DNA from 3 places in the Pseudomonas asiatica genome. Region 2 is predicted to be linked to each of the others. Evidence: riboswitches for the same ligand, from Rfam matches in the RefSeq annotation. Region 2 holds a riboswitch; each other region holds the start of a gene.
The links. A riboswitch is a leader RNA that binds a small molecule or an ion and turns the genes downstream of it on or off. The one in region 2 is predicted to bind cobalamin.
Positions count from the first base shown of each region.

Region 1: linked by a shared signal. The riboswitch ahead of ABNP31_RS13985 (CbtB domain-containing protein) and the one ahead of ABNP31_RS09525 (ABC transporter substrate-binding protein) in region 2 are both predicted to bind cobalamin.
Region 3: linked by a shared signal. The riboswitch ahead of cobO (cob(I)yrinic acid a,c-diamide adenosyltransferase) and the one ahead of ABNP31_RS09525 (ABC transporter substrate-binding protein) in region 2 are both predicted to bind cobalamin.

Region 1 covers NZ_CP157874.1:3,104,369-3,114,035, reverse strand. The annotation lists gene ABNP31_RS14015 (transporter substrate-binding domain-containing protein) at 1-1,637, opposite strand, end outside; gene ABNP31_RS14010 (response regulator transcription factor) at 1,651-2,265, opposite strand; gene ABNP31_RS14005 (DUF1272 domain-containing protein) at 2,497-2,739, opposite strand; gene cobM (precorrin-4 C(11)-methyltransferase) at 2,806-3,558, opposite strand; gene ABNP31_RS13995 (cobalamin biosynthesis protein) at 3,590-3,976, opposite strand; gene ABNP31_RS13990 (CbtA family protein) at 3,976-4,662, opposite strand; gene ABNP31_RS13985 (CbtB domain-containing protein) at 4,672-4,860, opposite strand; cobalamin riboswitch at 4,954-5,177, opposite strand; gene ABNP31_RS13980 (GNAT family N-acetyltransferase) at 5,367-5,846, opposite strand; gene ABNP31_RS13975 (LysE family translocator) at 5,972-6,601, shown strand; gene ABNP31_RS13970 (alpha/beta fold hydrolase) at 6,623-7,495, shown strand; gene ABNP31_RS13965 (pirin family protein) at 7,592-8,479, shown strand; gene ABNP31_RS13960 (DNA-3-methyladenine glycosylase family protein) at 8,659-9,588, shown strand.
Region 2 covers NZ_CP157874.1:2,101,305-2,110,971, reverse strand. The annotation lists gene ABNP31_RS09535 (TonB-dependent receptor) at 1-1,952, shown strand, start outside; gene ABNP31_RS09530 (DUF1624 domain-containing protein) at 2,156-3,322, shown strand; cobalamin riboswitch at 3,351-3,548, shown strand; gene ABNP31_RS09525 (ABC transporter substrate-binding protein) at 3,660-4,664, shown strand; gene ABNP31_RS09520 (FecCD family ABC transporter permease) at 4,664-5,680, shown strand; gene ABNP31_RS09515 (ABC transporter ATP-binding protein) at 5,677-6,465, shown strand; gene ABNP31_RS09510 (OprD family porin) at 6,482-7,822, shown strand; gene ABNP31_RS09505 (hypothetical protein) at 8,031-8,510, shown strand; gene ABNP31_RS09500 (sensor domain-containing diguanylate cyclase) at 8,589-9,667, shown strand, end outside.
Region 3 covers NZ_CP157874.1:1,334,156-1,343,822, reverse strand. The annotation lists gene cobD (threonine-phosphate decarboxylase CobD) at 1-142, opposite strand, end outside; gene cbiB (adenosylcobinamide-phosphate synthase CbiB) at 135-1,043, opposite strand; gene bluB (5,6-dimethylbenzimidazole synthase) at 1,040-1,690, opposite strand; gene ABNP31_RS06155 (cobyrinate a,c-diamide synthase) at 1,687-2,982, opposite strand; gene cobO (cob(I)yrinic acid a,c-diamide adenosyltransferase) at 2,979-3,590, opposite strand; cobalamin riboswitch at 3,711-3,930, opposite strand; gene ABNP31_RS06145 (hypothetical protein) at 4,098-4,676, shown strand; gene ABNP31_RS06140 (DUF3077 domain-containing protein) at 4,900-5,163, opposite strand; gene ABNP31_RS06135 (PQQ-dependent sugar dehydrogenase) at 6,413-7,759, shown strand; gene ABNP31_RS06130 (C40 family peptidase) at 7,725-8,258, opposite strand; gene ABNP31_RS06125 (C40 family peptidase) at 8,398-9,051, opposite strand; gene hda (DnaA regulatory inactivator Hda) at 9,177-9,667, opposite strand, start outside.

The sequences.
Region 1 (9,667 bases), 1.0 Mb from region 2:
AGCAAGGCCGACAGCACGAGCACCTGCAAGGCCAGGGTGCGGTAGTCGCGCCAAGGGCTGTCACTGACCAGGGTGGTGGTGCGCCAGCGGTTGATCAACTGGTCCAGCTCTTCGGGCGGAATGCTCAGCAGCGCCTTGTCGAGGATTGCCTGCAACTGCGGCTGGTCGGCGGCCACGGCGAAGGCGGCGATGGCCGGGTCGTCGTCGAGCACGCTGGCAATGCGCAGGCGGTCCTTGAACACATGGCTGATGTAGTAGGCGGCATTGATATGGCTGCTCAAGGCGACGTCGGCGGCACCGTTGGCCACGGCTTCCATCAGGCCTAGCGGGTTGTCCACTTCGACCATCCTGGCCTGCGGGTAGCGTTGTTGCAGCACGGCCCGTTGCGGCGAGCCGCGCACCAGGGCGATGCGCTGGCCATCCAGCGCCATGGCCTGCGCCGGTAATGCATTGTCGCCACGGGTGACCAGCACCCGCGGGCTGACCAGGTAGGGGCGGGTATAGCGCAGTTGTTTCGAACGGTCTGCGCTATAGCCCAATGCGCCGATCATCTGCGCATCGCCGCGCGCCAGGCGCTCGACCATTGCCTGCGCCGACGGGCTTTCGACCGGCTTGAAATGCAGCCCTGTGCGCAGCGAGATTTGCTTGAGCAGGTCGAGGGTAATGCCGCTGGGGCGGTGCTGGGCGTCATTGAAGGTCAGTGGTGCCAGCGATGTGTTGACCAGCACGCTGATGCTGGGGTTGGCGGCGATCCAGGCTTCTTCTTCGGCGGTAAGGGCGGTGAGGTGGCGTTGCAGCAGCAGGCTGGTGTTGCCACTGCTCCAGCGGCGCAGGATGTTCAGGCGTTCGCTTTCGCTGATGCGCGCCAGCGCCTTGTCGACCAACTGGCGCAGGCGCGGGTTGTCATTGGCCAGGGCAAAGGCAAACGCACCGGGGGCAACCTGGCAGAAGTGGTCGATCTTCAGTGTGCCCTGATAACTCTTGCCAATCGCGAAGTCGGTACTGATGGCATCGCCCAGGTAGGCGTCGGCCTCGCCCAGTTCGACGGCGGCCAGCCCGCTCAGCGTCGAGCGATACAGGCTCAGTTGCGCCTTGGGGTACAGGCTGCGAACGCTGCTGGCCGGCAGGTAATGATCGACCATGGCCAGGCGCAGGCCGGCGAGGTCGGGGGTGTTCTTCAGGCTGTGCCCCTCGCGGGTGACGATGACCGGCAGGTCGTCGGCGTAGCTCGCACTGAGGCTGAGCTGGGCATCCGCTGCCTCGAAGGCGTTGGAGCTGCCCAGCAGGTCGATACGGCCGTCACGTAGCGCAGCGATGGCTTCGTGGCGGCTGTCGTAGCGTCGTACTTCGATGGTGGTGCCCAGCTGTTCAGCGATGATGCCAGCGTAATCGGCGCTGAGGCCTTCATAGTCGCGTTGGCTGACATTGATTTCCAGCGGTGGGTAGTCGGGCCGCGAGCTGCCAAGCACCAGGTGCTGGCGTTGCTGGAGCCATTGCCGCTCTTCGCTGGACAGCGCCAGCGGGGCGGCGGCGCTGACCGAGCGCGCCAGCAACTGGCGGGGTTCGCTGTTGGCCAGCAGCGCGCCGGAATTGGCCAGGCCGATGACCAGAAGGGCGCTTGCCAGCAGGCGCTTCATTGTCACCAAGCGCTCAGTAGACGCTGTTGCGCTTGGCCAGGTCGACCATCTCAACCAGCGATTCGGTCTTGAGCTTTTCCATGATGCGGCCCCGGTAGGTGCTGATGGTCTTGGCACTGAGGTTCATGCAGGTGCCGATATTCTTGTTGTTCTCGCCGCGTGACAGGCGCCTGAGCACTTCCATTTCCCGGTTGGACAGGCTCGCCAGACGCACCGGCTCGCTTTCCAGCGAGTTGCTGTTGACCGACATCTGCGGGAAGGTCGAGTAGCCTTTGACCAAGGCCTTCAGGGCGAACAGCAAGGCCTCGTGGTCCTCGTCCTTGGTGACGAAGGCTCCGATGCCGGCATCCAGGCAGCGCCGTACATACAGGTCGGTGGCCTGGCCGGTCAGTACCATGATCTTGGGGGCCGGTTCCAGGCTTTGGAGGCGCTTGATGACTTCCATGCCGTCCAGGCCCGGAAGCCCGATGTCAAGGATGACCACGTTCGGGCGCAGTGTGCGGACCACCTGAGTGACTTCACTGCCATCGCCGACTTCGCCGACGACCTGGAAGCGCTCGCGTTCGAGCAACATTTTCAAGGACAGTCGCACTATGGGGTGGTCGTCGACGATCAGCACGGTAGTCATGAAGAAAACTCCTGTCAGGATGTGGTCCGCTTCCTGGATCACTCAGGAATACGTCTGCAAGTAGGGTTATCGGAAGCGCTGCACGATACGACCATTCCCGAAATTTGGTAATGCCGAGTATAGAAGTGTTGAAAGTCCCCGGGCTAGTTGTTGAAAAGTCCTACAAAAAGTGGGAAAGACATCACCCTGACAAAGCGGCGATGTCTGTTTTTTTGAATGTTTTGAAGTAGATCATGCGCAGGCGGAGTGTACTTTGCTCACGCGCTGGGTCGAGGCGGGGTTGTTGGCCAGCGCCTGGCCAACCCGTGTCGGGCGTGCCACCAACTGGCCGGTGCAGTTCGGGCAGCGGCCCTGGAAACGGGTTTCGGCGCAGGTACGGCAGAAGGTGCATTCGAAGGAGCAGATCAGCGCATCGGGGCTGTCACCCGGCAGGTCGGTATCGCAGCACTCGCAGTTTGGGCGTAGGTCCAGCATGGGCATGACTCCTGTTTGCAGGCGGGAAACCGGAGTCTGCTACGCCCGTGGCGAACCTGGCAATGTTCAGTCGCCAGGGCGATAGAGGTGGGCATGCCCGGCGCGGTACAAGGCCGATTCGGCAAACGGTGTGTCGCCCAGCACATGGCCCACCAGGATCAGCGCCGTGCGCCGGAAGCCCTTGGCCGCGACGCGTTCGACGATATCGCCGAGGGTGCCGCGCACCCAGTCCTGATCCGGCCAGGTGGCGCGATGCACCACCGCCACTGGGCAGTGCGCGCCGTAGTGCGGCAGCAGTTCTTCGACGATTCGCGACAGGTGCTTGACCCCCAGGTGGATCGCCAGGGTGCTGCCATGGCGCGCCAGGTCGCCAAGTTGCTCGCCGGGCGGCATCGGCGAACTGTCGCCATAGCGGGTAAGGATAACGGTCTGCGCTACCTGGGGCAGGGTCAGTTCGCAGCCGAGCAGGGCGGCGCTGGCCGCCGTGGCGGTGACCCCGGGGATGATCTGGTAATCGATGCCCAGCGCCTGCAGATGGCGGATCTGCTCGCCGATGGCGCCGTACAGGCTGGGGTCGCCACTGTGTACCCGGGCCACATCCAGGCCTTGCTCATGCGCACTGCGCATGGCGGCAATGATCTGCTCCAGGTGCAGTTCGGCGCTATTGATCATGGTCTCGGCCTGGTGGCCCTCGAGCACGGCGGCCGGCACCAGCGAACCGGCATAGATGATCACCGGGCACTGGCGGATCAGCCGTTGGCCCTTGATTGTGATCAGTTCCGGGTCGCCGGGGCCGGCGCCGATGAAGTAGACCGTCATGGAAAGTCCTTGCAGGAAAGAGGGGAAACGTTCAACAGGCCAGGGCGAGGGTAGCCGGGCCCAGTACCTGGCGCGTCAGCAGCAACCTGGCCGTGCCGAGCCGCTCGCTGGCCAGGGCCAAAGCCGCGCTCTCCGCCACGCCCCAGCAGCCGCAGTGGGCATGGGCAGCGGCGGAGCGGTGGCTGAGCTGGAGTTCGTAGGGTTGCAATTGCGCGGTATCGTACAACACCAAGGGCACGCCGAGGCGTTCGGCCAGTTGCTGCAAGCCGGGTTCGTCGGCCTTCAGGCTGATGCTGGCGATACCGTGCAGGCCGGCCAACGCCAGGCCCTGGTTGGCCAGGGCCTGGCGTAGCAAGGTTTCCAGCGTATCCGCCGGGCAACCCCGGCGGCAGCCGAAGCCGGCGTAAAAGGCAGGCATCAGGCCTGGCTGGAGCGCCGGAACAGCCAGGCGCTGAGCAGGCCCAGGGCCAGCCAGAAGGCGGCGTTGGTCAGCCAGGAGGCCACTTTGAACTGGGTTTCCAGTGCGGCGGGGGCCAGGCTCTCGTGCACCTCGGGTTGCGGCGCACCGATCACATGGGGAATGACCAGCAGCACGGCGCCCAGCGCCTTCAGCAACCAGTGGCGGGCGAATACCAGCAGGGCAAGGCCCAGCGCGGTGGCGCTGGCGGTGCCGATCCACCAGGCCTGGCGTTGCCCCAGGTCGGCGGCTGCAGTACCTGGCAGTTCCGGCGGCAGGCCCAGGGTCGGGGCCAGGCAGAACACGGCGAAGCCGGCCAGCCCCCACAGTGCGCCGGTGCCGGCACGCTTGGGTTCGCGCAGGCTGTACAGGGCGGTGAGGATCAGGGCGAAGCCGACCGCGACCACCAGGTTGCCGCCAGTGGTGGACAGCACCCGCTGCCAGCCGTCTTCCGGCGACCAGGCTTCGGCGCTGTGTTCATGGGCGGCCACTTCGCCGGCATGCTCGTGCTGGGCGACCGGGGCCGAGGATTCGTAGGTTTCTGCCTCGAGGATCAGCGGGGCGACCCAGAAGCTTTGCAGCAAGGTCAGCAGCAAGGCCGCCAGCAACCCGCTGAAGCCCGCGGTACGGGCAATGCGTGTGATCATCGGGCGTACTCAGTGGCAGGGGAAGGCGGCGCTGTGGCGGGTGTCGTGGGCGGCGTTGTGCACGGCTTCGATGTGCGAGAAGCCGGCGAAGTACACCAGGCACAGGCCCAGCAGGCTGGCGCCGACGGCGATGACGACACGCTGGCTGAGGGTGACGGGGGTGGTGATGCTGTGTTGCTTGGCGCTGGTGACGGGCATGACGCGTTCCTCTGCTTTTTGTGGGCAACGGGCAAGCGCGGCAGCCCCGAGCGTGGCAGCCCAGGGGAATGCAACAGCGCCCGCCCACCGCGGGGTGTTCATGAACGCCAGGCCGGTCTCCGGGCTTGCGAGGAGGAGCCAGGCTCCTGGAAGGCGTCACCTTCCCATGCCGGGTGACCGGGCACAGTGGTACAGACGCTTCGCTCGCTTACCGTTGCGGGGGCAGCACCGGCCTTGTCCGGCCCTGCTTGAGGGCCTGTGACGCACCGGTTTCCCGTTTCACCCCCATCGGGGGCACCTGAACGCGAGGCATAAGGAGACCATGGGGCGGGGCTGCCGTCAATTGCCCTGATGGTAGGGCTTTGGTTTTGCAGTGCCTGGGAGATCGAGCGCCGCCCGCGCGGCGCTCGATCTCACAGGCGCTGGAAAGTTCAAGGCAAGCGCACTCAAGCCCTCATGCAAGCCGGTTCGGCCTGTAGTGGTCTATGCCGTAAGCATCCACCTGGTCAGCCCCGGGCAAACGTCGCCAGCTTCTCCCCGTCCAGCCGGTAGCGCACCCACTCATCCTGCGCTTCGGCCCCCAGCTTCTGATAGAAGCCGATCGCGGGCTCGTTCCAGTCCAGCACGCTCCATTCCAGCCGCCCGCAATCATTCGCCACCGCTTCGCGGGCAATATGCTGCAGCAATTGCCGCCCGGCACCGTCGCCGCGCTGCTCGGGCGTTATGTACAGGTCTTCCAGGTAGATGCCGTTGCGCCCGAGCCAGGTCGAGTAGCTGTAGAAATACACGGCAAAGCCGATTGCCCGGCCATCGCGCTCGCAAATCAGGCTGTGCACGGTGCTGCCCTCGCCAAAAAGGCTGCGCTCGATATCGGCAACGCTCGCGATCACCTCGTGGCGAGCGCGTTCGTACTCGGCCAGTTCGGTGATGAAGGCCAGGATCTGCTCGGCATCGGCGCGAACGGCAGGGCGAATGGTAAGGCTCATGGTGACGGCTTCCTTGATCTGGTGGTAGCGGTACAGCGATGTGTATCTACACAATTTAGTGAAACTGTATCGGTCGCAGAGGAGGGCGACTCCGTTAGTGTGACACCACCCATAAAGAATGTGGAATGCCTGCCATGCTTGCCTCTGCCGACCTGCTCACCGCCTTCGTGCTGTTTGCCTTCGTGTCCTCCATCACCCCTGGCCCCAACAACACCATGCTGCTGGCCTCGGGCGTCAACTTCGGTGTGCGCCGCTCCATCCCGCACGCCATGGGGATCAGCGTCGGTTTCATGGTAATGGTGCTGGCCGTTGGCCTGGGCCTGGGCGAGGTGTTCAAGGCCTGGCCGCCGCTGTACACGGTACTGCGCTACACCGGCGCCGCCTACCTGCTTTACCTCGCCTGGAAGATCGCCACCTCCGGGCCGGTCGGCACAGCCTCGTCCAGTGCCCGCAAACCGCTGGGCTTCTGGGGAGCGGCGGCATTCCAGTGGGTCAACCCCAAGGCCTGGGTGATGGCAGTCGGTGCAATCACCACCTACACGCCGGCGCAAGGCTATGTGACCAACGTCATTGTCATTGCCGCCTTGTTTGCCCTGGTCAACCTGCCCAGCGTGGGGGTGTGGGTGATGTTCGGCAGCGCCCTGCGCAACCTGTTGCAGAACCCGCGCTGGCTGATGCTGTTCAATGTCCTGATGGCCTTGTTGCTGGTGATTTCACTGTACCCGTTGCTGTTTGTAGAATCGGCGTTTTCCTGACCCCGCGAGTACAGCAAGCCGATGCAGTTGATCCCCTGGTCCCACGAATGCGCCGAAGGCTTCACCCTGCGTGGCTGGCGAACCCCGGCCAGTGGCAAGCCGCTGCTGCATTTTCTGCACGGCAACGGCTTCTGCTGCCTTGCCTACCAGCCATTGCTGATGCGCCTGGGCGAACATTTCGACCTGTGGCTCAGCGATGTCCAGGGCCATGGTGACAGTGACCATGGCGGGGTTTTTCGTGGCTGGAACCGCACCGCTGCGCTGGCGGTGGAGGCTTTCGCAGCCGGGCGGGGCGAGTATGGCGACGTACCGCGCTTTGCCGTCGGGCACAGCTTCGGTGGCGTGCTCACCGGCCTGATCCTGGCCAGTGAACCGCAGCTGTTCACCCGTGCCGTGCTGCTTGACCCGGTACTGTTCAGCCGGCGCATGCTGGGTGTTATGGGGGTGGCGGCCCTGGTCGGCTTGCATCAGCGTCACGCCTTGGCGCGCAAGGCCGCCAGCCGTCGCAGCCACTGGCCCGACCGCGAGGCAGCCCTGGCTTCGCTGCATGGGCGGGGTATCTTCAAGGGGTGGACCGATGCGGCGCTGCGGGCCTACGTCGAGCATGCCATCGGCGACTGTGGCGAAGCGGTGGTGCTCAAGTGCCGGCCCAGCCGCGAAGTGGAAATCTTCAGTTCCTTCCCCAAGCGCATGTGGGCAAGCCTGACGGCGATCCGCACGCCCACGCGGGTGCTGTACGGCGAGCACACCTACCCCTTCGTGCCCCATTCGGTGAGCCGCCTGGCGGCGCTCAACCCTCAGGTGACCGCCAGGCAAGTTGCAGGTGGGCACTGCTTCATGCAGGAAGACCCGGTCATTGCTGCAGAACAGGTGCTCGGTTTCTTGCAAGGCTGACTGTTCCATGGGTGGAACGATGAATGCCAAGCAGGCCTGCTACCGCCTGATTGGCATCATTGATAAGGTTATCTCAACCAAGAGAGGAGCTTTCTCATGAAAACGGTTCTGGGTATTCACCGCAGCCCCCACGCCCACTGGGTAGGTGATGGTTTCCCGGTGCGCAGCCTGTTCACCTACGACAACCTGGCCAGCAAGATCAGCCCGTTCCTGCTGCTGGACTATGCCGGCCCTCATGACTTCACCCCGACCAGTGCGCGGCGCGGCGTTGGCCAGCACCCGCACCGCGGCTTCGAGACCGTGACCATCGTTTACCAGGGCGAACTGGAGCACCGCGACTCTACCGGCGCTGGCGGCTTGATCGGCCCCGGTGACGTGCAGTGGATGACTGCTGCCAACGGCATCATCCATGAAGAGTTCCACTCCCCGGGCTTCGCCCGCACTGGCGGTACGCTGGAGATGGTACAGCTGTGGGTCAACCTGCCGGCACGGGACAAGCGCGCAGCGGCTGGCTACCAGACGCTGCTGGCCGAGGACATCCCGGTGGTGGCGCTGGACGGCGAGGGCGGCAGCCTGCGGGTGATTGCAGGTGAATATCGTGGGCATTCGGGGCCGGCGCGAACCTTTACCGCCATGGATGTCTGGGACATGCGCCTGAATGCCGGTGCAACCTTGCAGCTGCCGGTTGCCGCCGGTCGCAATGCGGCGCTGGTGGTGTTGCGTGGCAATGTGCGGATCAACGGCGAGCGCGAAGCCGGCCCATCCAGCCTGGTGCTGCTTGACCGCGGCGGTGAGGATGTTGCCGTCGAAGCGCTGGAAGGTGCCAGCCTGCTGCTGCTCAGCGGTGAACCGATCGACGAGCCGATCGTGGGCTATGGCCCGTTCGTGATGAACAGCCAGGCAGAAATTGCCGAGTCGTTCGACGACTTCCATGCCGGGCGGTTCGGGCAGATGCAGGATGCACGGGGCGGTGCAGCGCATTGATCCTTGACTGAAAAAGCTGGGGCTGCGTTGCAGCCCTATCGCGACACAGGGCCGCTCCTACAGGGAAGCACGATCCCCTGTAGGAGCGGCCTTGTGTCGCGATAGGGGCGCAAAGCGCCCCCAGCACTCAAAAGCCACGTCCGGATTGAAACCATTGGCATTACTGGCATGATCACCCCATGCCCAAGCTCACCCCCTTGCACGCCGTGCGCCGATCATTGCCCACCCCCGGCCACCACACCTTGTGGCTGCGCTACCGCGCCCCTTACCACTGGCCCTCGACGCTGGCCTTCCTCGCTGCCCGCTGCATCCCCGGCATCGAGACCTGCCTCGACGGCACCTACCGCCGTACTCTGGTAATTGCCGGCCGCCACGCCGTCTTGCACGCCACACCTTCGGGCAGCCAGTACCTGCGGGTCCGCCTTGAAGGCGTCCCGGCCCACGCGCTACCCGGCCTGACCGCCAGGCTGAGGCGGGTCTTCGACCTTGATGCCGACCCCGCGCGCATCAATGCAGAACTGTCCCGCGATCCGCTGATGGCCCGCCTGCTACAGGAGCGCCCGGGCCTGCGCGTGCCACAAGGCTGGGACGCCTGCGAGCAGGCCATGCGCACTGTGCTGGGCCAGCAGGTCAGTGTGGCCGGGGCCATGACCCTGGCCGGCCGCCTGGTGCAACGCCACGGCGTGCCCTTGCGCTGGCCCGCACCGGGCCTGAGCCACGTGTTTCCGGCGCTGCCGGTATTGGCGGCTGCGCAGTTCGACGGTATGGGCATGCCGCGGGCGCGCGCCGCCACCCTGGGCACGCTGGCCAGCGCCTTGCTGGCCGAGCCCGGGCTGCTACGCCGCGGGCAAGTGCTGGATGAACTGCTGCGCAACCTGTGCCAACTCAAGGGGATCGGCCCCTGGAGCGCGCACTACCTGGCGTTGCGCCAGGCCGGCGCGGCCGATGCCTTGCCGCTGGGCGACGTGGCGCTGGTCAAGGCGTTGCGCCTGCTCGAAGGCGACGACGCCCAACTGGCGCAACGAGCTTTGGCCTGGCGACCGTGGCGAGCCTATGCGGCGCAGCATCTGTGGGCATCGCTGGGGCCTGCCGGCACCGCTCGTCGCTAAGTCTGCCATCGCGTTCGAACACTCGAACTGCGCAGGCGATCTTCCACTAAGGTGCTAGAGGATTCCCCGCATGATCATT
Region 2 (9,667 bases):
GCCTCAGCGCCCTGGAGACACCGGCCAGCACCAGCAGCATCAGCGCCGAGCAGATCCAGCAGCGCAGCAACCTCACCGTACAGGACGCGGTGACCCGCTCACCGGGCATCAGCTACATCGGCTCCCCGGGCGACGGCGGCACGGGCCTGTCCGCCCGCGGCTTTACCGGGCACAACTCGGTGATGACCTTGTTCGACGGCGCACGCCTGTACACCGGTGCCGGCACCCAGACGTTCCCGGTCGACCCATGGATGGTCGAGTGCATCGATGTGATTCGCGGCCCGGCCTCGGTGCTGTATGGCGAAGGGGCCACCGGTGCGGTGGTCAACGTGATCCCGAAAAAGCCGTTTGCCGGCGAGATACGCAACCACCTGCGCCTGGGCTACGGTTCGTGGGACCGCCAGCAGCTCGGCCTGGACAGCGGCGGCAGCCTCGGCGAGCGCCTGAGCTACCGCCTGGCCCTGAACCAGCAAACCGGTAACGGCTGGGTCGACCGCACCCCGTCACGCAGCCTGGCGCTGAGCGCCGCGCTGCGCTTCGATGCCAGCGACGACCTCAGCTTCACCCTCGCCCACGACCGCGGCGATGCGCAGCCTGCCAACTACTACGGCACCCCGCTGATCGACGGCCACTACCGCAGCAGCCTGCGCAAGAAGAACTACAACGTGCAGGACGATGTGCAGCACTACGTCGATGAATGGACCCGCCTGAACACCGACTGGACGTTGAACGACCACCTCAGCGCCAGCAACCAGCTGTACTACATCAAGAGCCGCCGTCACTGGCGCAATGCCGAGGAGTACAGCTGGGATGCCGGGCGCCAGCAGCTGCTGCGCGGCAGCTACCTGCAGATCAAGCACAACCAGGAACAGTTCGGCGATCGCCAGGCCTTCACCCTCGACCACACGCTGTTCGGCCTGGCCAGCAAGACCGTGGTCGGCGCCGAGTACAACAAAGTCCGCTTCAACGTCGACAGCAACGCGCCCTACAACGATGTGGGCGGTGACTACGTCGACCCTTGGCAGCCACAACCGGGTTGGTTCCACAGCGCCTCGCCGCTGCGCCCGCAAACCCTGTCCACCACCCACACCTTTGCCCTGTTCGCCGAAAACCGCCTGCAGTTGAGCGATCGCCTGTCCCTGGTCACCGGCGTGCGCCGCGACCAGAACCACATCGTCCAGGAGAAACTGACCACCGACAGCCGCAGCGACCGCAGCCTGCAAGGGGGCAACTGGCGTGCCGGGCTGGTGTTTGCGGTCAGCGACGACCTGTCGCTGTATGGCCAGTACTCCACCAGCGAGGACGGGGTCGACAACCTCATCAGCCTCAGCGCCAACCAGATGCACTACGACCTGACCGAGGCCAGGCAGACCGAGGTGGGCCTGAAGCAGCGCTTCTGGGAGGGGCGTGGCGAATGGACATTGGCGGCGTACCACATCGTCAAGAAGAAGCTGCTGGTGGATGACCCGTTCACCCACGAGAAGCAGCAGGCTGGCCAGCAGACGTCCGACGGCCTGGAGGCAACCCTGGAACTGGCGCTTGCGCATCAGTGGCAGGTGTCGGCCAACGCGGCGATCGTGCGCGCCAGGTATGACGACTTCGACGAAATGGTCGGCGGCGTGGCGCAGGACCGTGCGGGCAATCGCCCGGCCAATGTCCCGCGGCGTACCGCCAACCTGTGGCTGAGCAAAGGCTTCGGCCAGCGGCTGGAGGCCGGCATTGGCGCGCGCTATGTGGACGAACGATATGCCAATACCGCCAACACCCAGAGCGCCCCCGGCTACACCGTGGTCGATGCCGACATCGGCTGGCAGGTGTTGCCGGATGTGCGGCTGGGGTTGCAGTTGAACAACCTGTTCGACCGTGAGTATGTGCAGTCGGCGTTCAGTGGCCAGCAGTGGCTGATGGGGATGCCACGGTCGTACTTTGCGACGGTGGATTACAGCTTCTGATCTGAACTGCCTGCACCGGCCTCTTCGCGGGTAAACCCGCTCCCACAGGGATAACACAGAATTCGAATACGGTGAGGTACCTGTGGGAGCGGGTTTACCCGCGAAGAGGCCGGCACAGGTAGCACAAAAACATCTACCGCCCCGTCACGCTTTAGTTATAAGATAACGTTTCAGTTGACATCCATTCCTATCAGCGACCTCCCATGACAAGCGCCAGCGCCACTCCCACCCTGGTCACCCAGCGCCTGCAGAGCATCGATGCCCTGCGCGGCCTGGTGATCCTGTTCATGCTCCTGGACCATGTCCGCGAAACCTTCTTCCTGCACCGCCAGGTCAGCGACCCGATGGCTATCGATACCACCGAGCCTTCGCTGTTCTTCAGCCGTACCCTGGCCCACCTGTGCGCGCCGGTGTTCGTCATGCTGACCGGCCTGTCGGCCTGGCTGTACGGCGAGAAACACCAGGGCCGCGGCGATGTCTCGGCGTTCCTGTTCAAGCGCGGGCTGTTCCTGGTGGTGCTGGAACTCACCCTGGTCAACTTCGCCTGGACCTTCCAGCTGCCGCCCAGCGTCATCTACCTGCAGGTGATCTGGGCCATCGGCGTGAGCATGATCGCCCTGTCGCTGCTGGTCTGGCTGCCACGTGCCGCCCTGATCACCCTGGGCGCAATCATCATCGCCGGCCACAACCTGCTCGATGGCCTGCACTTTGGCGCCGAATCCGCCCTGCATGTGCCATGGGCGATCCTGCATGACCGGGGTTGGCTGGAGTTCTCCGAAAACCTGCGCCTGCGCACCTCCTACCCGGTGCTGCCGTGGATCGGTGTCATCGCCCTGGGCTACGGCCTGGGCCCGTGGTTCGCCCGTGGCAGCGAGGCCGGTCAACGCCAGCATCGCCTGCTGCTGGCCGGGCTGATCGCGCTGCTGGGCTTTGTCGTGTTGCGCCTGGTCAACGGCTACGGCGAGGCGCCGTGGAGCGCTTACCCAACCGTCACGCAAACCCTGATGAGCTTCTTCAACATCACCAAGTACCCGCCGTCGCTGCTGTTCCTGGCCCTGACCCTGGGCTGTGGCCTGCTGTTGCTGCGCGCCTTCGAACGCGCCGGCCAGGCCCGCTGGATCAGTGCCCTGGCGGTGTTCGGCGCAGCACCGATGTTCTTCTACCTGCTGCACCTGTATGTGCTGAAGCTGCTGTACCTGGCCAGCGTGGCGCTGTTCGGCCGCAACCACGGCGACTACTTCGGCTTCGACGGCATCGCCGCGGTGTGGCTGGGGGCAGTGCTGCTGGCGGTTTCGCTGTACCTGCCGGTGCGCTGGTTCGCTCGCCTGAAGGCGCGGCGGCGCGACATCACCTGGCTGAAGTACTTCTGAAAAGCGTTTTCACCCGGCGGCACGATGGTCTACCATGCCGGCCGCCGGTTTCCACCACGGAATCAATAGGGAATCCCAGGCCCGCCAATTCGGGCCAAACGGAACTGCCCCCGCAACTGTAGGTGCCGAGCCTGCTCCATCGATGCCACTGGGCCACGAACCCGGGAAGGCCGGAGCCAGGCCATGACGCACCAGTCAGGAGACCTGCCGGCCTACATTCACCAACCGGCGGGGTGTCCGGGATTGGCCATCAGTGTTACCCCTGCCGCCAGCGGGGGCTCGGCGATGCCTGTCCGTGCGTTCCTCACCCGAACTGTCCGATAGGAGATCGCCCAGCATGCTGCCCCGTTTTGCCACCCTGCTCGCCAGCCTCACCGGCCTGGCCCAGGCTGCTGCCACCCATTACCCGCTGACGGTCGACAACTGCGGCAAGCCGCAAACCTTCGCCCAGGCGCCGCAACGCACGGTCACCATTGGCCAGGCCAGTACCGAGATGCTCTACGCGCTGGGGCTGGGCGACAAACTGGCGGCCACCTCGCTGTGGTTCAACAACGTGCTGCCCGAGTACCAGGTGCAGAACGCCAAGGTGCCGCGCCTGGCCGACAACGAGCCCAGCTTCGAGGCGGTAGTGGGCAAGCGCCCGCAACTGGTGACGGTGCAGTTCGAATGGATGGTCGGTGCCCAGGGCGTGGTCGGCACCCGCGAGCAGTTCGATGAACTGGGCATCCCCACCTACCTGCTGCCGTCGGACTGCGAAGGCAAGGACAACCTGGTGGGCGCCGATGGCACCCGCCTGCAGGCGTTCCAGGTCGACTCCATCTACAAGAGCGTCAGCCAGCTGGCGGCAATCTTCGACGTGCAGGACCGTGGCACGGCCCTGAATGCCGAACTCAAAGGCCGATTGGACAGTGCCAAGGCGCAACTGGCCGACAAGGACCTAGCCGCTACCTCGGCGCTGTTCTGGTTCTCCAGCGCCGACCTGCACATCGACCCCTACGTGGCAGGCCGCCAGGGGGTCGCCGACTTCATGCTGCGCACCCTTGGCGTGCGCAACGTGGTCGAGTCCAGCGAAGAATGGCCGACCGTAGGCTGGGAAACCCTGGCCAAGGCCAACCCCACCTGGCTGATCATTGCCCGCATGGACCGCCGCCGCTACCCCGCCGACGACTACCAGAAGAAGCTGGCATTCCTGCGTAGCGACCCGGTAACGCGCAACATGGACGCGGTGAAGCACGATCGCATCATCATCCTCGACGCCGATGCCATGCAGGCCGGCATTCGCTTGTTCACCGGCCTGCAGACGCTGGCCGCCGCCTTCGCCAGCGGCAAAGCAGCCCAGTGATGATGCGCCTGTTACCCTGCATCGCCGTTGCCCTGGCCGCCCTGTTGGCGGCCCTGCTGGCCGGCACCGCCATCGGCGAAACCAACCTGTCGCCCAGCGTGGTCGGCCAGGTGCTGGCCAACCACCTGTGGCAGGCCGGCTACCCGGTCGACCCGATCGACGCCGGCATCGTCTGGAACTACCGCCTGCCCCGCACCCTGGTCGCTGCAGCCTGCGGCGCCGGCTTGGCCACCTGCGGCGTGATCCTTCAGGCACTGTTGCGCAACCCGTTGGCCGAGCCTTACCTGCTGGGGCTGTCTGCCGGCGCCTCGACCGGTGCGGTGCTGGTGGGCTTGCTGGGCTTCGGCAGCCTGGCGCTGAGCATGTCCGGCGGCGCCTTCATCGGCGCCCTGGCAGCGTTCGCCCTGGTACTGGTGCTGGCCAGGGCAGCCGGCCCCAGCAGCAACAATGCCCAGGTGATCCTTGCCGGGATCGCCGGCTCGCAACTGTTCAACGCCCTTACCGCCTTCCTCATCACCATGTCGGCCACCGCCGAGCAGGCGCGCGGCATCCTGTTCTGGCTTTTGGGCAACCTCAGTGGCGTGCGTTGGCCTTCGGTGTGGCTGGCCGTGCCAGTTGTACTGTTCGGGCTGTTGGTGTGCCTGTGGCATCGCCGTGCCTTGGATGCCTTCACCTTCGGCGCCGACTCGGCGGCATCGCTGGGCATCCCGGTGCGGCGTACCCAGTTGCTGCTGATCAGCTGCGCGGCGCTGGTGACCGCCGTGATGGTGTCCATCGTCGGCGCCATCGGTTTTGTCGGGCTGGTGATCCCCCATGCCCTGCGCCTGCTGCTCGGCCCCGGGCACAGCCGCCTGCTGCCCGCCAGCGCACTGGGCGGGGCACTGTTCCTGATTGCCGCCGACATTCTGTCGCGCACCTTGATCCCGGGCCAGGTGATCCCCGTTGGCGTGGTCACCGCGCTGCTCGGCGCACCGGTCTTCGCGCTGATCCTGGTCAGCCGCCGGGGGCGCCCATGACGGTCATGACGGCGCTACAGCTGGCCCCCTTGAGTTGCCAGAACCTGGGGCTGCAACTGGCCGGCAATACCGTGCTCAGTGATATCGAACTACGTGTTGTCGCCGGTGAAACCCTGGGCATCGTCGGCCCCAACGGCTCCGGCAAATCCTCGCTGCTGAAGGTGCTGGCCGGGCTGCGCAAGCCAGGCAACGGCAGCGTGCAACTGCTGGGCGAACCGCTGGCACGGTTGCCCCGCCGCCGTGTCGCCCAGGCCTTGGCGCTGGTCGAACAGCAGGCCGACACCCTCGATGCGATCAGCGTGTTCGATGCCGTTGCCCTGGGCCGCACCCCCTGGCTGTCGGCGCTGGCGCCGTTCTCCAGGGAGGACCGTACGATCGTCGAGCAGGCCCTGGCCGACCTCGACGCCCTGCACCTGCGCACACGCCTGTGGGGGTCGTTGTCCGGTGGCGAGCGCCAGCGCGTGCACATCGCCCGTGCCCTGGCACAGCGGCCACAGGTGCTGCTGCTGGACGAGCCGACCAACCACCTGGATATCCAGCACCAGCTGAGCCTGTTGCAACAGGTGCAGGCCCTGCCGGTGACCACCCTGGTGGCCTTGCACGACCTCAACCAGGCGCTCACCTGCGACCGCGTCGCGGTGCTCGACAAGGGCCGCCTGGTCGCCCTCGGCAAACCGCTCGAGGTGCTTACACCCGAGCGCCTGCTGAACACCTTCGGCGTGCACGCCCATTACCTCATCGACCCCTTCGACGGCGCGCACATCCTGCGTTTTCGCGCCCCCTGAACAGGAAGTTCTGCCCATGCCGCGCCCTGCCGTTTTGCTGCTCGCCAGCGCCCTGCTCGCGCCCCCTGCGCTGGCCGACTCCGCCCAGTCGCAAAGCAACGGTTTTGTCGAGGATGGCCGCTGGAACCTGCTCAACCGCAGCGTATTCGACCAGCGCGACTACAAGCATGGCGGGCGCAACAGTGCCGGGCGCAACGCCTACAAGCCGCGCGATGAACGTAGCGGCAAGGCCGAGGAATGGGCCTATGGCCTGATGGGCACCTTCCGGTCCGGTTTCACCCAGGGGCTGATTGGTGTCGGGGTCGACGCCCACGCCTACCTGGGCGTGCAACTCGACAGCGGCGGCGGGCGCGTGGGCAAGGCACGCTTGCTCGGGGTGGATAACGAGGGGCACCCGAAGAACGAATACAGCCGTGCCGGCGCGGCACTGAAATTGCGCATGTCCGATACCGTGCTGTCCTACGGTGAGCAACGGGTCAAGACCCCGGTGTTCAGCTCCTCCGACAGCCGCCTGCTACCCGAGACCGCGACCGGGTTCTTCCTTGACAGCACCGAGTTCGAGCACCTCAGGCTGGTGGCCGGGCACTTCAACGAAAACGCCGACCGCAATGCTTCCAGCCATGACCAGGGCTTCGTGGTGAACTACTCCAATGGCCGCCAGGGCAACAGCTTCGACCTGGCCGGCGTGGTGTGGAACCCCGGCGCCGCCTTCAGCGGCAGCCTGTACACCTCACGCTACCAGGACAGCTGGAACCAGCATTACCTGGGCAGCACCCTCAGCCATGCCCTGGATGAGCGACGCAGCCTCACCCTCGACCTCAACCTGTACCGCACCACCGACACCGGCAAGGCGCTGTCCGGGCGCATCGACAACACCACCTGGAGCCTGGTCTCGCGTTACGACCACGGGCCGCACGGTTTCAGCCTGGGCTGGCAGCAGGTGGACGGCAACACGCCATTCGACTACGTGACGCGAGGGGCGATCTTCATTGCCAACGCGGCGCAGATGTCGGACTTCAACGCACCGAACGAGAAATCGTGGCAGGCGCGCTATGACCTGAACATGGGCGCCTACGGCGTACCGGGGTTGAACCTGACGGCGTTGTACGTGCGCGGGTTCGATATCGACGGCAGCCATGTCGACCCTGCGGGCGGGTATGCGTACCTGGGGTATGGCAAGGGGGGCAAGCATTGGGAGCGCGACCTGGAGGCACGGTATGTGGTGCAGAGCGGCAAGGCCAAGGGCACCGCGTTTTCGCTGCGGCATAACGTGCATCGGGGCAATACGGCGCAGGCGGAGCTGGATGGGGACCAGATACGGTTGGCGGTGGAATGGCCGTTGGGGGGTGGGTTCTGATGCTCCGCGTTGCCTGAATGGGGCTGCTTTGCAGCCCATCGCGACACAAGGCCGCTCCTACAGGGGATTCGCGCAAAGATCCGGCCAGGCGCGCTCCCTGTAGGAGCGGCCTTGTGTCGCGATGGGCCGCTCAGCGGCCCCCAAAATCCATCAGGCAACCACAACTGCCGTATAATCGGCAACACTCACTGCCCAACCAGGCCACGCCATGCCTCGCCTCCAGAAGTTGCTGCTGCCCCTGCTGCTGACTGCAGCCCTCACCGCCTGCGACCAGAAACCCTCCCGTGAAGAACAGATCCTGGCCCAGTTGCCGCTGCAGGATGCCTACACGCACAACATCGAGCGCATGGCCGCGCTGCTCGGCCGCACGCACCCGCAGCTGCCGCAGGCGACCATCCAGGGCGTGCTGCGCAAGCACCTGACCGTCGAGGACCAGCGCCAGGACCTGTTCCGCCTGTACAGCGAAAAGAACTTCAGCGATGCCGAATTCGCCACCATCGTCGAGGCCACTCAGGACCCGGCCAAGGCCCGCGCCCTGGAAGACACCGAGGCCGGCAAGCGCCTGAGCGAGAAGCTCACCGCCCTGATGCGCGAATCGGCCCGCGACGCGAAAGTGCAGGCCCTGGCCGAGCAGCGCATGCAACAGGTGGAAGACGAACTGGACGCGCTGGAAAAGGCAGGCTCCTGAACGCGGTTCCCCACTGCGCTCATAAGGCGTAAGGTTGTTCCCATTTCGTAGCTGTTTTTCGATCACCCGAGGTCAGGATTGCCACACGCCAAGCACGGACTGCGCCCGGATCTACGCACACTCATTCTGGTGCTTTGCGCCCTTACCGCCGTGGTCATGCTGTGCGCCAGCTACTTCGCCAGCTACCGGGTGCAACGCCAACTGCTGATCGACCATGCCCTGGAAGCCAACCGGGTGTATGCGATGAAGCTGGCAAGCATCACCGAGACCTTTATCGACAACGCCTTGCAGCAGCTGTCGTTCAGTGCTGGCGTGCAAGGCCGCCAGCTGGGTGACGCCGTCGCCCTGCAGTCGGAGACCGAGCGTGTCCTGAGCCAGAGCATGGCCTTCAATTCCACCTTCGTGATCGATGCCAACGGGGTGCTGCTGGCGATTTCCCCCGCCCCCTTGCGGCACCTGGTCGGCAGCCACATGCATTCGCCCGGTGTCCAGGAGGCGCTGCAGGCGCGCCGCCCATTGGTGTCGACGCCCTACATATCGGCGGCCAACAACCTGGTGGTGGCGCTGTCGCAACCCATTTTCGACAGCAATGGCCGCTACCTGGGGTATGTCGGCGGCAGCCTGTACCTGCGTGAACGCAACATCCTCAACAGCCTGCTGGGGGAGCATTTCTACAAGGATGGTTCCTACCTGTACGTGGTCGACCGCAACCGCCGTCTGCTGTATCACCCCGACAGCCAGCGCGTGGGGACGGTGGTTGAAGGCAATGAATTGATCGATCAGCTGGCGAGCCTGGGCAATGGTACCCGGCAACTGACCAACAGCCTCGGCGTGGAAATGCTCGCCGGATACGCCACCGTGCCCAGCGCTGGTTGGGGCGTGGTGGCGCAGCAGCCGCTGACCCAGACAGTGACGCCGCTTAGCCACCTGATCCTCAACGTGGTCGGCACCTCCGCACCATTGGCGCTGGTGGGCAGCGTGCTGCTGTGGTGGCTGGCCATGACCATCGCCCGGCCGCTGTGGCAGCTGGCCGCCGGCGCCCGCTCGATGGACCGGGCCGGCACTGCCGAGCGCCTGCATCGGGTACCGGCCTGGTACTTCGAGGCGGCCGAGCTGAAGCGCGCGCTGCTGTTTGGGCTGAACCTGCTGCATGAACG
Region 3 (9,667 bases), 770 kb from region 2:
GCAGGCGAGCCCAGGCCTCCACGGGAATCGGTGGAATCGGGAAAGGCCATGGCGCAATGCCGCTGGACAGGTCGAGCCACTGCTCACGGGCGATGCCGTATTGCCGTACCGCCCGCAGCAGGCGGCCTCCGTGTTCAAGCATTGATATAGGCCCCCAGGCAGATCACCAGCAGCCACAGCCATACGCCGCGCTGCACCAGGCCCCAGCCGCGCTCGATGGCGTCGGCGTCGGCCATTGGCCCGTCACCCAGGCGTGGCCGCTCATGCAGCTCGCCGTGGTACACCGCCGGGCCACCGAGTTCCACACCTAACGCACCAGCACCGGCGGCCATCACCGGCCCGGCATTGGGGCTGTCCCACAGCGGGCCCTGCTTGCGCCAGCAGGCCAGGGCCAGGCGGGTCTTGCCCAGCAGCGCGTAGGTCAACGCCACCAGCCTGGCGGGAATATAGTTGAGCACATCGTCGACGCGCGCCGCGCACCAGCCGAAGCGTTCGAAGCGCTCGTTGCGGTAGCCCCACATCGCGTCCAGGGTGTTGCTCAGGCGGTACAGCACCACGCCCGGCGCGCCGGCGACCACGAACCAGAACAGCGCGGCGAATACCGCATCGCTGCCATTCTCCAGTACCGATTCGGTGGCCGCCCGGGCAACCGCAGGTTCGTCCAGTTCACGGGTTTCGCGGCTGACCAGGTAGCCCACACGGCGCCGCGCTTCTTGCAGGTCACCCTGGCGCAAGGCACTGGCCACCGGCAACACGTGTTCGCCCAGGCTGCGCAGCCCGACGGCGCAGTACAGCGCCAGCACGTCGACCAGCCAGCCGATGTACGGCAGCCAGGAGAGGATCAGTGCCACCAGGGTAAGCGGCACCACGGCCAGGAACCATGCGCTCACCCCGTGGCTGCGCCAGCCGCGCCCACCGGCATTCAGGCGGCGCTCGAGGTTACTGGCCATGTTGCCGAAGGCTACCAGCGGATGGCGCCGCTGCGGTTCGCCCAGCAAGGCATCCAGGGCCACCCCGGCCACAGTCAGCAAGGCGACGCTCATTGGCGCTCTCCCCATTGATTCTCAAAGAGCATTTCACTCAAGGGCCGTTCCTCGGCCCAGTTTTCCAGCACCAGCATCGGTGCCGGGTAGAACTCGGTTACCGGCCCCAGGCACAGCACCGCGACCGGCTTGGCCCCGGCCGGCATGCCCAGCAGCGCCGCCAGCGCCTGCGGGTCGAACAGCGACACCCAGCCCATGCCCAGGCCTTCGCCACGGGCTGCCAGCCACAGGTTCTGGATGGCGCAGGCCAGCGAGGCCAGGTCCATTTCCGGCAGGGTGCGACGGCCGAAGATATGCGGCTCGCGGTTGTCCATCAGGGCGGCCACCAGCAACTCGGCGCAGTCATTGATGCCCTCCACCTTCAGTTTCATGAAGGCGTCGGAGCGTTCGCCCAACGCTTCGGCGGTACGCACCCGCTCTGCTTCCACCAAGGCCTGGATGCGCGCACGCAGGTCGCGCTGGGTGATGCGGATGAAACGCCAGGGCTGCATCAGCCCGACGCTTGGCGCCTGGTGCGCGGCAGCCAACAGGCGGCCCAGCAGTTCCGGGGCTACCTCGCCGCCGGCGAAATGGCGCATGTCACGGCGTTCGCCGATGGCCCGGTAGATCGCGGCGCGCTCGGCGTCGCTGTAGGCGTGTTCGCTCATGGTCGCAACAGCGCCGCCGCCGCATCCGGGTTGGAGGGGAAGTAGAAGTGCACGTAGGAAGCCGTCAGCCGACCCAGGCGGTACACCGCTTCGTTGCCACGCCCGCCATTGGGGCTCAGGCCACGTGCGATCGGCTCCAGTGCGGTACTGGTCAGCGAATGGTGATAGGTGTGCCCGCGCAGGGTGCCTTCCGGCAGTTCCACCGCCTGCAAGGCCAAGGCAGCCAAGCGCTTCTGCATGGTCGCTTCGCCCGGCAGCAGGCCGAGCAGCTCGGCACGCTCGCCGGCCACGTCGGTCAGGGCATCGAGCAGATACAGCATGCCACCGCACTCGGCCAGCAACGGTTTGCCCTGGGCGTGATGGGCGCGTATTGCCTCGCTCATCGGCGCATTGCCGGCCAGGGCGTGGTGGTGCAGTTCGGGATAACCGCCCGGCAGGTACAGGCTGTCTACTGCCGGCAGTTCGCGGTCATGCAGCGGCGAGAAGAACTCCAGCTGTGCGCCCAGGTTGCGCAGCAGGTCGAGGTTGGCGCCATAGGTGAAGGCGAAGGCCTCGTCTCGCGCCACGCCAATGCGTACACCGGCCAACGAGGCAGCACTGGTTTGCGGCTCGGGTTCGGCAAAGGTCACTGGCGGCGGCAAGGCCGCATCGCAACTGGCGCCAAGCGCCTCGGCAGCGGCATCCAGGCGCGCGTCCAGGTCGTTCAGCTCGCTGGCCTGGACCAGCCCCAGGTGGCGGCTGGGCAGCTCGATACCGCGCTCGCGGGACAAGCCGCCATACCAGCGCAGGCCCTCGGTCAGGCTACCTTCCAGCAGTTGCGCGTGGCGCAGGCTGCCGACCCGGTTGGCCAACACACCGGCAAACGGCAGGTCCGCCTGGTAGCGTGCCAGGCCCAGGGCCAGGGCGCCGAAGGTCTGGGCCATGGCCGTGCCGTCGATCACCGCCAGCACCGGCACGCCGAAGTGGCGCGCCAGATCGGCGCTGGACGGCGTGCCGTCGAACAGCCCCATCACCCCTTCGATCAGGATCAGGTCGGCCTCGCCGGCGGCTTCCCACAGCAGGCGGCGGCTTTCCTCGGCGCCGATCATCCACAGGTCGAGTTGGTACACCGGCGCGCCGCTGGCCCGCTCGAGGATCATCGGGTCGAGAAAGTCGGGCCCGCACTTGAACACCCGCACCTTGCGCCCAAGGTTGCGGTGCAGGCGGGCCAGGGCGGCGGTGACGGTGGTCTTGCCCTGGCCAGAGGCCGGTGCCGCGATCAGCACGGCGGGGCAATGGCGCGGCTGGCTCACAGTTCCACGCCCTTCTGTGCACGGATGCCGGCCTGGAAGGCGTGCTTGAGCATGCCCATCTCGGTCACGGTGTCGGCCAGTTCGATCATCTCGGGTTTCGCGGCACGGCCAGTGACGATCACATGCTGCATCGGTGGGCGGGCCTGGATGTCGGACAGCACCTGGTCAAGGTCGAGGTAGCCGTGCTTGAGGGCGATGTTCAGTTCATCGAGCACCACGAACTGCACGCTAGGGTCTTGCAGCAACTGGCGCGACACAGCCCAGGCCGCTTCGGCGGCGGCAATGTCGCGCTGGCGGTCCTGGGTTTCCCAGGTAAAGCCCTCGCCCATCACGTGGTAGCGCACCTGCTCGGGGAAGCGGCGGAAGAACAGCTCTTCGCCGGTGCTGTTGCGGCCCTTGATGAACTGCACCACACCGCACTGCATGCCATGGCCCAGGGCGCGCGCGAGCATACCGAAGGCCGAGCTGCTCTTGCCTTTGCCATTGCCGGTCAGCACCAGCAGCAGGCCGCATTCGTTGGGGGAATTGGCGATGCGTTCGTCGATGATCGCCTTCTTGCGCTGCATGCGCGCCAGGTGGCGTTCGTCGCGTTCGGTGGATTCGCTCATCAGGGTTCTCCGCTGGCTGGCGCCACGGCAACGCGCGGCGACAGGTAAAAGGCGGGCAGACGGAGAACGCGCAGGGGCCGTGGCCGTACGCCACGGTGCACCGCGCATCACCCTCCGTGATGCCGTTGGCAGTATCAGGCCGGTCTCCGGGCTTGTGAGCGGGCCTTGGCCCAGGCCTGCGCGCCTTCCCGGGTGCTGGCACCCAGTGGCCCTGCGCGGCCGCGACTCACCTACCGTTGCGGGGGCAGCGCCGGAATCGCGCCATGCTGGCACCCACCGGCTTCCCAGTTTCACCCTGCCCAGTCGGGGCTGGCAGGGCACCTGAAACACGCGCGAAGGTTAGAGGGTTGCACCGGGAGCGTCAATCGAAGTGGGCCGCTTTGCAGTCGAACAGGCACCGCCCGGGTAATGGCCAATTCACCTGGTTGTGCCACACTGAATACAGTGATATCACATAGCCATCACTTTCAGCTGAACGCGATCACAACGATAACAGGAGAGCGCAGCATGCGAGGCCAGATCATCAACAACCCGCGCCTGGAGTTTCTCGCCCCGGTGCTGGAGCGCTGGGGCGATTGCATCGACCGCTTCAACCAGTTTGCCGGCGATGCCGAAGCACCTTACTGGCATGGCGCCGCGGCCAATACCGGGCTGCTTGCCGCAGCGGCGTGGCAGGCCGAACTGGCGGCGCTGCAGCAGTTTGCCGGCAAGAAGCAGCGCGACGAAGGCGAACACGAAGGGCGCTGCGACCTGTCGATCAGTAGTGCCGATGAAGCGCTGTACCTCAGTGTCAGCCAGCGCTGGCCAAAAGTTGCCCGGCTGGACATGGCCGACGCCCTGCAGCAGACCGCTGCCCTCGCGCGCCAGGTGGCCTACCCCAGCCAGTTGAAAGCTGGTGCGCTGTTCATCAGCCCGTGGAAGGCTGGCCAGCATGCCAGCCCCGAGGAACTGCAGGACCTGGTCGACGATCTGCAGAAACATACCGCCTGTGCCATCGCCTGGTACTTCCCGTATGCCTACCGCAAGTTGCACAACGAACTGGGGCAGTATTTCCCGGGGGTGGCGTTGTTGCTCAAGCAGGCTTGAAGCAACTTCGGCTCGGGGCGGGACCGGAACGCGTTAGCAAGCGCGACGTGGTTTCTGTGGGAGCGGGCGTGCCCGCGAAGAATCCAACGCGGTGGCTGGCACCGGCTGCGCCGGTGTTCGCGGGCGCGCCCGCTCCCACAGAGCCCCTGCTAAACCTTTCAGTTATATGCGGCTCCATGAGAGCGCGGCCCGTGCCGCGAATGGCCTGCGCGCCTTTCAGGTCCTAACGCATCATGCCGAGTTCGGCATCATCCAGCAGCGCTTTGCCCAAGGCGCAAAGGTAGTGCGCGGCCCAGATCAGCTTTGGCTTGTCTTCCATCAGGCCGTCGATGGTCAGGTCCCGTGCATAGCCGATCAATTCCGAGGCTTGTTCGCGGGCGTTCTGGCAGGAGATACCGGGTTCGATGCGGAACAGGGGGTGGGTCTGGTTTTCACCTTGAAAGAATATGGTTTTGCCGACTGTGCATTTCGTGTCTTCGGTGGTCATTTAAGGCTCCTGTCGTAGTGAAGCGACCACCAACCGCGGCTAAACAGTATGGTGGCAGCTGTACGTGGGTTAGCCGACCGGGACGTCAGGCACCCGGCGCACCCGCAGGTGCCCCACGCACAGCCGCCATAAGGCGCCAATGCCGATTACTCGGTATTGCTCAGCTGCGGTGTCTGACGATTTCGGGCGGCTAACCCGGTCATTGAAGGTCAACGACATGCCGAGACTAGAGACCGCATTTGGCGCGCGCAACGGAGAATAGGTGTTAAGAGTATCTTTGGGAAACGGCCTACAAGAAAGGTGTTAAATCTGATTCTTGGTCTCGCCCCCACGCCACCTTTGCAACAGCAGCGGCGCATCTCACTGGCACATTGAGCCACCACCCGACTTGCTTGCTCTTGCTCTTGCTCTTGCTCTTGCTCTTGCTCTTGCTCTTGCTCTTGATCTTGATCTTGATCTTGATCTTCGCGACTTCAGGAGGCCGAGCAGAGGGCTTGCGGAGGGAGGTGACGGGCATGGATGCCCGTCAAGCGCTGAGGCCCCATGGATGGGGCCTGCAGCGCGTACTCCCGGGAGCAAGACCGGCGCGAGGGAACCCCGTAGCGTAGCGGAGGGGCCGGATGATGGGAGCGCAGCGTTTTTTGGTTACTTTTTGCCGCGTTTGGCAAAAAGTGACTCGCCGTAAGGGCGAAAAGGTGAGTAAGCGTCGCCATCGTAAATGGACTATGCGCGAGATCAAGACCGGTACTTTTCCGCTCTTCGCTCTTCGCTTTCAAGCGTGGGCATCAACAACAAGGTCAACATTCATTTTCGAAGGTGGCGCTTAATCACCTTTCCGCCCTTACGGCGGGTCACTTTTTGTCAAACGCGACAAAAAGTAACCAAAAAACGCTGGCTCCTATCATCCGGCCCCTACGCTTCGCTCCGGGGTCCCCTCGCTACGGGCCTGCTCCCGGGAGTACGCGCTGCAGGCCCCATCCATGGGGCCTCAGCGCTTGACGGGCATCCATGCCCGTCACCTCCCTCCGCAGTCCCTTCGCTCGGCCTCCTGAAGTCGCAATCGGCGGTGCCTGAACTATCGCGCGCTTAGAAGCAAAAGCAAAAGCAAAAGCAACGGCAACGGCAACGGCAACGGCAACGGCAACGGCAACGGCAACGGCAACGGCAACGGCAGTTGGATGGTTCCCGGGAACCCGGCGAACGTCGCCGACCTCTCAGTTCCATAGGCCTTCTTAGGAGGATGCCGCCCATGAAACACCTGATGCCTTGGCTATTGGCCGCCAGCCTGACTGCCTGCGGCGAAACCGCCCTGCTGAATGTACTCGACGGCAGTGGCCCAACCCCCCAGCTGCCTGCTCCGGTCAAGACCACCCTCCCCACCGTGAATATCGCCCCGGCAGTGGGCTGGCCCAAGGACGCCAAGCCCGAAGCAGCACCAGGCACTCAGGTGAAAGCGTTCGCCAGCGGACTCGACCACCCTCGCTGGCTATACCTGCTGCCCAACGGCGACGTGCTGGTAGCTGAAACCAATGCCCCGCCCAAACCCGAAGATGGCAAGGGCCTGCGCGGTTGGGTCATGAAGAAGGTGATGAAGCGGGCAGGTGCAGGCGTGCCCAGCGCCAACCGCATTACCCTGCTACGGGATGCCGACCACGACGGCGTGGCTGAAATCCGCACGACCTTCATCGAAGAGCTCAACTCACCGTTCGGCATGGCCCTGGTCGGCAAGGACCTCTACGTCGCCAACACCGACAGGCTGCTGCGCTTTCACTACGAGCCCGGTGCCATGCAAATTCGCAATGAAGGCCAGCCGGTAGTCGAGTTGCCAGGCGGGCCGCTCAACCACCACTGGACCAAGAACGTCATCGCCAGCCCCGATGGCAAGAAGCTTTTCGTGACGGTCGGCTCCAACAGCAACGTAGGCGAAAACGGTATGGACAAGGAACAGGGACGCGCCGCGGTCTGGGAAGTGGACCCCGCCAGCGGCCAGCACCGCCTGTTCGCCACCGGCCTGCGCAACCCTAACGGCCTGGCCTGGGAGCCGCACAGCGGCGCGTTGTGGACGGCAGTCAACGAGCGTGACGAGATCGGTAGCGATCTGGTACCGGACTACATCACTTCCGTGAAGGACGGCGGTTTCTATGGTTGGCCCTACAGCTACTACGGCCGCCACGTGGACGAGCGCATGCAACCGCCAGCGCCTGAAAAAGTAGCCCAGGCGCTAGTGCCCGACTACGCCGTGGGCCCACACACGGCATCGCTGGGGCTGGCATTCGCCCAACCGAATGGGCTACCACCGCCCTTCGAAGAAGGGGCATTCGTGGGCCAGCACGGGTCGTGGAACCGCAAGCCGCACAGTGGCTACAAGGTGATTTTCGTGCCGTTCGACCCTTCAGGAAAACCTTCGGGCAAGCCTGTGGACCTGCTTACCGGTTTTCTGGATGAGCATGGCAAGGCCCAAGGGCGCCCGGTCGGCGTGATCACCGACGGGCGTGGCGGCGTGCTGGTAGCCGATGATGTCGGCAATGTGGTCTGGCGGGTGAGCAAAGCCCCGCCTGTCCTCAGGGGTTCTGCGCCAGATGCCCTTGCGGAATGACGCGTTTGGCCTGCAGGTAAGCCTTGGCCCAGTAGCTGTTGGACAGGTAGTCCAGGCGCACCGTGCCACCGCTGGAAGGTGCATGCACGAAGCGCCCTTCCCCGACATAAATGCCAGCATGGCTGACCTGCGAGCCGCCACTGGTGGCGAAGAACACCAGGTCACCGGACTGCAGCGACTTGGCATCCACGGTTGGCGCGCGCATGACGATCATCTCACGCGTCGAACGCGGCAGGCTGATGCCGGCAGCATCACGGTAGACGTACTTGATCAGACCACTGCAATCGAAACCGGAGTCCGGTGTGTTGCCGCCCCAGCGATAAGGCGTGCCCACCAGGCCGATAGCACGCATCAGCACGTCATCGGCAATCGGCGAAGGGCTGGCCTGGCTATAGGTTACCTGCGGCTGTACCACAGGGGCCGGCGCAGGCGCACGGCTGGAGCAGGCAGCAAGCAAGGCTGCCAAGGAGAGAAATGCGAAGCGCGCCATCTTTACCATGGCCAGAACATCCTGTCTGAGTCCGCTGGGCCGCAGCCGAAAAGAATTGAGAATTTAGATTAGACGCTTTCTATAAATGCGCACGGCGGCGAGCTTTTTTCAAAGCATCGCCGCCGCGGCAGGATATATCATTTTGCTATCAGTTGCGCGCGATATTGGTGGTCGGCGCCATGGCCAAGGCACGCTTGGCTTCGATGAAGGTCTTGCTCCAGTAGCGGTCACCGAGGCTGTCGATGCGCACGCCACCACTGCGGCGGCTGCTGGAGTGGATGAACTGGTTGTCACCCAGGTAGATGCCGGCATGGCTCACGCGGCCGCGACCATTGGTGCTGAAGAACAGCAGGTCACCTGGCTTGAGCTTGTTGCGGGCCACTTTCGGGGCATCGACGTTGATCATTTCACGCGTGGAACGCGGCAGGGTAACGCCCGCCTCTTCGCGGAACAGGTAGCCGATGAAACCACTGCAGTCGAAGCCGGACTTCTCCGAGGTACCACCGAAGCGGTAGCGGGTGCCGATCAGCGACATGCCGCGCTCGAGAATGCTGTCAGCCAGAGCTGGCAACTGGTAAGGCTTGCTGCTGGAGAAAGCCTCCAGGTCATCTTCGGTGGCCAGCTCTTCCGGCTCGCCGAATACCGACGAGGACGAGGCTTTGGCCTTGAACGCCGATTGTGCGGCGATCGGGGAGTGATCCTGGGGCTGCGGCTCTGAATGAGAAGCTGGGCCTTGGGCCGCGCAGCCAAAAAGCAGGGTCACGAGTGCGAGTGGCACGAGGGGTGCGAAGCGCTTCAGCATGGGCACGACCGTGTCTGTAATCCTTTAGAAGGGTGAAACTATGCCCTCTATCATGGCCATTTGCAAATTTTATCGAAAAAGATGTGACTTTTTTGTTTTGCCGCTCTGGCCCAGCGTTTTCGGGGTTACCAACCCAGGGTTTCCTTGAGGAACGGGATGGTGAGCTTGCGTTGTGCCTGCAACGAGGCCTGGTCGAGACGTTCGAGCAGGTCGAACAACGCACTCATGCTGCGTGCGCCGCGGGTGAGGATGAAGTGACCGACTTCGTCGGTAAGGTGCAGGCCACGGCGCGAAGCACGCAGTTGCAGGGCACGCAGCTTGTCTTCGTCGGACAGGCCACGCATCTGGAACACCAGGGCCAGGGTCAGCCGCGACTTCAGGTCGGGCAGCTTGATCGGCAGTTCGCGCGGCGACGCCGAGGCAGCCAGCAGCAGGCGCCGGCCGCTGTCACGCAGGCGGTTGAACAGGTGGAACATGGCCTCTTCCCAGTCAGCCTTGCCGGCGATCACGTGCAGGTCGTCGATGCACACCAGTTCGTACTGGGCCAGGTAGTCGAGCAGCCCTACGCCACGATCGAGCAATTGCGCCAGTGGCAGGTAGACGGCTGGCTCGCCGC